2 linked regions of the Lactiplantibacillus plantarum genome follow. Each later gene encodes a partner of the first gene's protein in a complex. Links are inferred from orthologs where the notes say so. Each region holds a gene or a part of one and is shown on either strand. Other genes may lie near its edges.

Region 1 (3,237 bases):
TTAGTCGTACCGCGTTCGCCAACTGGCACACCGGCAGTAATCAAGATTAAGTCGCCTTCCTTGGCAAAGCCAAGTTCAACAGCCTTAGAAGCAGCTAAATCAAACATGTCATCAGTGGTTTCTGGTTTTTCAGCCACGATTGGTTGAACACCCCAGTTAACCATTAAGCCACGTTGAGTCCGTTCGTCAAAAGTGATTGCTAAGATATCAGCATTTGGACGGTACTTCGAAATCATCTTAGCAGTGTAGCCAGATTCAGTCGCAGCAACAATCGTCTTAATGTTCAAGTTCTTAGCTGCCCGAGCAATCGCAATACCGATTGTTTCAGTAACACTAGTCTTGTCGAAACGGTTTAATTGTAACGTACCGTTTTCAGCCAAAGTGTTTTCAGCCTTTTCGTCAATCTTAGCCATCATGGCAACAGATTCAACAGGGTAAAGACCGTTAGCACTTTCACCAGAAAGCATCGTTGCGTCAGTACCATCAAAGACAGCGTTGGCAACGTCAGAAGCTTCGGCACGAGTAGGACGTGGGTTTTCTTGCATTGAGTCTAACATTTGAGTAGCCGTGATAACAGGCATACCTAAAGCATTACACTTCTTGATTAAACTCTTTTGTACCAATGGCACATTTTCAGCAGGAATTTCAACACCCATGTCACCACGAGCAACCATCAAACCATCACAAACCTTAAGAATTTCATCGGCGTTGTCGATACCTTCTTGTGATTCGATCTTAGGGAAGATTTGAACGTGTTCCATGTGCTTTTCTTCAAGTAATTCACGAATGTCTAAGACATCTTGTGGCTTACGAACGAATGAAGCAGCGATGTAGTTGATTTCATGATCCAAACCAAAGCGAATATCACTTGAGTCTTTTTCAGTGATCCCAGGTAAGTTGATTGAAACGCCAGGAGCGTTAACACCCTTACGTGAGCCTAAAACGCCGGCGTTTTGAACAGTTGTAACCAATTCGCGGTTAGCTTCGTCCTTTTCGTCGATCTTCATATCTAATAAACCATCATCAAAGAGGACATGGCCACCTACATGAACATCATCATAGAGGTTCTTGTAAGTAACGGCAATCTTATCATGGGTCGTATCTAATGAATCATCCATGGTGATACGAACCTTGTCACCGATCTTGTATTCAGATTTTCCGTTAGCTTGAACGGTCGTCCGAATTTCAGCACCCTTAGTATCAAGCATGATACCAACGGTCTTACCCGTAATCTTTTCTGCTTCGTGAACTTTGTTTAAGCGATCTAAATGTTCTTCATGATCACCATGTGAAAAGTTAAAGCGGAAAATATTTGCGCCGGCTTCGATTAATTTAACAATAGTGTCAGTATCGGTGCTGGCAGGACCAAGTGTTGAAACAATCTTGGTTTTTTTCATAAGAAAAATCTCTCCCTTGAAAGTTTTTATAAAAAGACATTAACGTCATTTTTATCAAATTAAAATAAGAACTAACATGCCATGATTACTTGAATGAAATTTCTTCATTCAACTTATCTAATGACACTTCAACGTCATGCTTAGATTCAAATAAATCTAAGATGTTGTGGTTGACTAATTGGTTGTTTTGAATCCCAACCGCTAAGCCACCCTTGCCGGCAAGCAAGAGTTCCACAGCGTAGGCACCCATCTTGCTGGCCATGACACGGTCTTTAGCAGTTGGATTCCCACCACGTTGCATATGAGCAATGGTATTCCCACGAGCATCAAAGTCACCATATTCGGATAACTTCTCAACAAACTCCTGGGCACCCATCACACCTTCGGCTAACACAATCAAGTTGCTCCGATGACCATTGGCCCGGTTATGCTTAATCTTGTTGGCGATTTCTTCCATGTCCCAATCAACTTCGGGGACCACGATAGCAGTCGCGCCGATTGAAACACCGGACCATAAGGCTACGTCACCAGCGCCACGACCCATAACTTCCACAACGAAAGTCCGGTCATGACTATGAGCCGTATCATAAATCCGGTCAAGAGCTTGCACGTTGGTGTTGACAGCAGTGTCAAAACCAATTGTGAAGTCCGTGTAAGGAATATCATTATCGATCGTCCCTGGAAGACCAATCGTGTTGTAGCCGTGTTCCGTTAAGCGCAATGCGCCATGGTAAGAACCGTCGCCACCGATAACAACTAAAGCATCAATCCCAAACCGCTTCAATTGTTCGATCCCTTTTAATTGACCTTCTTCATGGGCAAATTCTGGATAACGTGCGGAGTATAGTAAAGTTCCGCCGCGTTGAATCACACCATCTAAGTCGGCTGCTTCTATTTTGTGAATGTCACCGGCAACTAATCCAGCAAAGCCGTAATTGATGCCGTATGCTTCCAACCCTTCAGCCATTGCTTTACCAGCAACTGCACGAACGGCCGCATTCATACCAGGAGCGTCGCCGCCACTGGTTAAAATACCAATGCGTTTCATTTTTTCACCTCAGGCAATAAATTGAGTTCGTAACTCCATAAGTGATTCTAACACTTTTCACGTGGATTGTCTGTTATTTTCTAAAATTAAATGCGTTAAAAAACGCCGTCGTATCAAGGGATAGCGTTCTTCATCACCACATTATCGCGACCTAATAAGGTTGTAAGCGCTCCAACCAAATCTGGATTTTCTGCGACCCAATACTGTGAATTTAGTTCAACCGTTCGATGTGCTGCTACCGAGTAAATTAGAACTGGATTAGGACCTCGATATTGACTTAAGATCCTTAAAATTTCCTTTTGCACAGTCGCCGTTGCTTGCTCAGGTTGCAACCGCAAAAAGAGTTGGCCGGTTGGTTTGGGTAATTGTTCCGCCAACTGCCAGGTGTTTACGATCACTTGCAAATCCCGCTGTTGCTCGACCTTACCAGTAATTAACACGATTGCTTCTGGTTTCAATTCCGCCTGAATCCGTTGATAGGTATTGGGAAAAATCGTCAAGTCAATTTCGCCGGACAAATCACTTCCCGTTGCGAATGCCATTGGTTGACCACGTTTGGTCCGAATCGTTCGGACCTTAGTAATATAGACCAGTATTTGTGCCGGTTGTTCACTCGTGAGCGTGCTGACTAATTGTGTATGTCGTTGTTGCGCGAGCCAATCATACGTTTCCACAGGGTGCCCTGAAACGTACACACCAAGATACTCCGCTTCTTTGGCCAATCGCTCACCTAACGAAAGCTCCGGCTGTTTTTTGATCTTAGGGGCTAATGATTCAAATAAACTCATACTG
Region 2 (3,569 bases), 360 kb from region 1 along the record:
TCGGCATTTGTTCCAAGAAACGCTGAATAACATTCTCACGGGTCATTCCTAAAATACCATTATACGGACCCGTAAAACCAACGTCACTTAAAAAGGCCGTTCCATTGGGCAATACGCGTTCATCACTCGTCTGCACATGGGTATGGGTGCCGACTACCGCACTCACCTGACCATCCAAATACCACGCCATGGCTTCCTTTTCACTTGTCGTTTCAGCGTGAAAGTCGATGAAGATGTTAGGTGTCTCTTCCCGCAGTTGCTCGACCAATGGTTGGACAGTCGTAAAAGGATCCGCTAAATTTTGCCCCATAAAGACGTTTCCTTGAAGATTAATCACGGCCAACTTCACCGTATTGACCTTCACGATCGTATAACCAACCCCCGGAGTCGTCGCTGGCGGAAAGTTCAACGGTCGAATCAACTTCTTAGCACCATTAATAAAATCAAAGATTTCATTATTATCCCAGGTGTGGTTGCCCATCGTAATGACATCAGCCCCCGCAGTCAAGATGTCCTTATACACTTCCTGATTAATGCCGCGGCCGCGGGTGGCATTTTCCCCATTAACAATAGTAACTTGTGGCTTGTAGCGCCGTTTTAACTTAGGTAAGTACGTGGTGACCGCCGTTTGGCCGACATTGCCCATGACATCCCCAACAAATAGAATTCGCATAGATTGCTCCCTTGTTTTAACGTTATACCAATTATTTTAGCATTATTTAGCCTTGAAAACGTGATTGAATTCTGCTGGCAACTAAAAAAATGAGCTTAGGTCAAGACCTAAACTCATTTCCCGGTTATTTAGCGTAATCCACTGCTCGAACTTCCCGAATAACCGTAACCTTAATATGACCGGGATATTCAAGTTCATTTTCAATCTGCTTTTTGACATCGTGCGCCAAAACCGTTGCCTGTAAATCAGAAATCTCGTTTGGCTTAACGATGACTCGAATTTCACGACCAGCTTGAATCGCATAGCTCTTCTTGACGCCATCCTCATTATTAGCGATCGCTTCCAGCTTCTCGAGCCGATGAATATAATTCTCCAGCGACTCACTCCGAGCACCTGGCCGGGCGGCTGAAATTGAATCAGACGTCGCAACCAACACCGCGATAATCGACTTAGCTTCCACATCACCATGATGGGAGGCAATCGTGTTAATCACGACGGGGCTCTCTTTGTACTTCGTTGTTAATTCCACGCCAATTTCAACGTGGGAACCTTCGACCTCATGATCGACGGCCTTACCAATATCGTGTAATAATCCTGCGCGTTTCGCGAGTGTAACATCTTCACCAAGTTCAGCGGCTAAAACGCCCGCTAACTTCGCAACTTCAATTGAGTGATTCAAAACATTTTGACCATAACTGGTCCGATAATTCAGCCGACCAACAAGCTTGATCAAGTCAGGATGCATCCCGTGCAATCCTAAATCAAAGACAGCTTGTTCACCAGTTTCACGGATCTTTTCGTCCATTTCCTTACGCGCTTTTTCAACCATTTCTTCAATTCGAGCTGGATGAATCCGCCCATCTTGAATCAGCTTTTCAAGCGCGATCTTTGCGATTTCACGACGAATCGGATCGTAACCACTTAAAACGACGGCTTCCGGCGTGTCATCAATAATTAAATCAATTCCCGTCAGCGTTTCCAACGTTCGGATGTTACGACCTTCCCGACCAATAATCCGGCCTTTCATGTCGTCATTCGGCAAAGAAACGACCGAAACCGTGGTTTCAGAAACCATATCGGCAGCACTTTGCTGAATCGCTTGGACAATTAAGTTTTTGGCTTCTTTTTCAGACTGCGCTTTCACTTCGTCCGTATTTTCTTTAATTAACACGGCCCGTTCATGCGTTAATTGTTCGCGCGTTTGGGTCAAAATCTGATCGCGAGCTTGTTCTTGCGACAAGGCGGCGACCCGTTCTAACTCAGCTTGACGTTGCGTGATTAGTGAAGCTGCACTTTGTTGCTGTTGTTCAACGCGTTTTTGCTCATTGGCAATCTTATCTTCTTTTTTACCTAAAGCATCCTCGCGCTTTTCAAAAGTATTCTCTTTGTGATCTAAAGTTTCTTCACGTTGAAGCAACCGGTCTTCTTGCTTTTGAACTTCATTCCGACGTTGCTTTAACTCCGTTTCAACTTCAGCCCGGTAGCGATGACTCTCTTCCTTAGCTTCAAGGACTTTTTCTTTCTTATGAGTCTCCGCTGCCCGTTTGGCCTCAGAAATAATACCTTCGGCTGTGTTCCTGGCAACGTCCAATTCTTTTTCATGGACGTTCTTGCGTACATAGTAACCAATCCCATAACCGACAACAATTGCGATGACTGCGAGGATTATACCGAAAACATTCATGTTTCCACCTCCGCACCACCAAAATCCAGTTAACATAAAATCAACTACAAATTTTCAGATGTTATATTTTGATTATTTACACACTTGTTATTCTAATGTTAGAAACGAATAGTGTCAACTTAAAGTCTTATGGCAACCGCTCTCTGCAGGCTACTTTTGTCGTGCAAACAAGCTAAGTATGTACAAAAAACGCCCAAAATAAATATTTTGGGCGTTGCATAACAAACTGTCTATTTTTCGGTTGGTTGGTCGCCGAGATCGAGAGCAGTTTCCGCTGGTGTCGCTTTAGTGGACTTACTTTGACCCTTACTGCCATTCTTAGCAGTTCCCTTATCCTTAGCTTCTTTGGCCTGATCATCAGTTTCAGACGTTTCTTCACCAGTTGCATCCATACCATATGCATCACGAACCTTTTGGCGAATCTCCGTCATGACATCAGGATGCTCGTCCAAATACTTCTTGGCATTTTCACGGCCTTGACCAATGCGATCGTCACCATATGAATACCAAGAACCACTCTTCTTAACAATATCCTTTTCAGCAGCCATATCAACAATTTCACCAGTTTGTGAGATACCTTGACCATACATGATATCCACTTCGGCACGCTTAAATGGCGGTGCAACCTTGTTCTTAACGACTTTGATCCGGACACGGTTACCAATAATATTGGTTCCTTCCTTGATCTGTTCTGCCCGCCGTACTTCCAAACGAATCGTGGCGTAAAATTTCAAGGCCCGACCACCAGGAGTCGTTTCAGGATTACCAAACATCACACCAACTTTTTCACGAATTTGATTGATAAATAACGCGATTGTCTTGGTTTTGTTCAATGTCCCTGATAACTTCCGGAGCGCTTGTGACATCAGCCGCGCTTGTAACCCAACGTGTGCGTCACCCATTTCACCTTCAATTTCGGCACGTGGCACTAAGGCCGCCACCGAGTCAACAACTAAAATATCGACCGCACCACTGGAAACTAAGGCATCTGCAATTTCAAGCCCTTGTTCACCAGTATCTGGTTGCGAAAGTAACAGGTCATCAATGTTGACCCCTAGGTGTTCCGCATAAACGGGGTCTAGTGCGTTTTCAGCATCGATATAGGCCGCCGTACCACCCTGCTTTTGAACTTCAGCAACCGCATGTAGTGCCACGGTCGTTTTACCTGAACTTTCAGGACCGTAGATTTCCACGATCCGACCACGTGGGTAG

Evidence for each region. The genes of interacting proteins can lie anywhere in the genome.
Region 2: pfkA (region 1) and rny share a complex: the UniProt entries of both Bacillus subtilis proteins name them as parts of the possible RNA degradosome complex. The link is inferred for Lactiplantibacillus plantarum from one-to-one orthologs.

What each region holds. Positions count from the first base shown.
Region 1 is NZ_CP039121.1:1,756,421-1,759,657, forward strand. Bases 465-3,237 are described here. They hold pfkA (6-phosphofructokinase), read right to left. Parts: upstream 2,446-3,237; coding sequence 1,483-2,445; downstream 465-1,482. Other genes in these bases: pyk (pyruvate kinase), read right to left, coding at 465-1,397; dnaE (DNA polymerase III subunit alpha), read right to left, coding at 2,559-3,237. In the rest of the region: more of pyk, read right to left, coding at 1-464. UniProt on the Bacillus subtilis protein: Catalyzes the phosphorylation of D-fructose 6-phosphate to fructose 1,6-bisphosphate by ATP, the first committing step of glycolysis.
Region 2 is NZ_CP039121.1:2,120,260-2,123,828, forward strand. Bases 78-3,030 are described here. They hold rny (ribonuclease Y), read right to left. Parts: upstream 2,358-3,030; coding sequence 798-2,357; downstream 78-797. Other genes in these bases: E5260_RS09935 (TIGR00282 family metallophosphoesterase), read right to left, coding at 78-673; recA (recombinase RecA), read right to left, coding at 2,588-3,030. In the rest of the region: more of E5260_RS09935, read right to left, coding at 1-77; more of recA, read right to left, coding at 3,031-3,569. UniProt on the Bacillus subtilis protein: Endoribonuclease that initiates mRNA decay. Initiates the decay of all SAM-dependent riboswitches, such as yitJ riboswitch. Involved in processing of the gapA operon mRNA, it cleaves between cggR and gapA.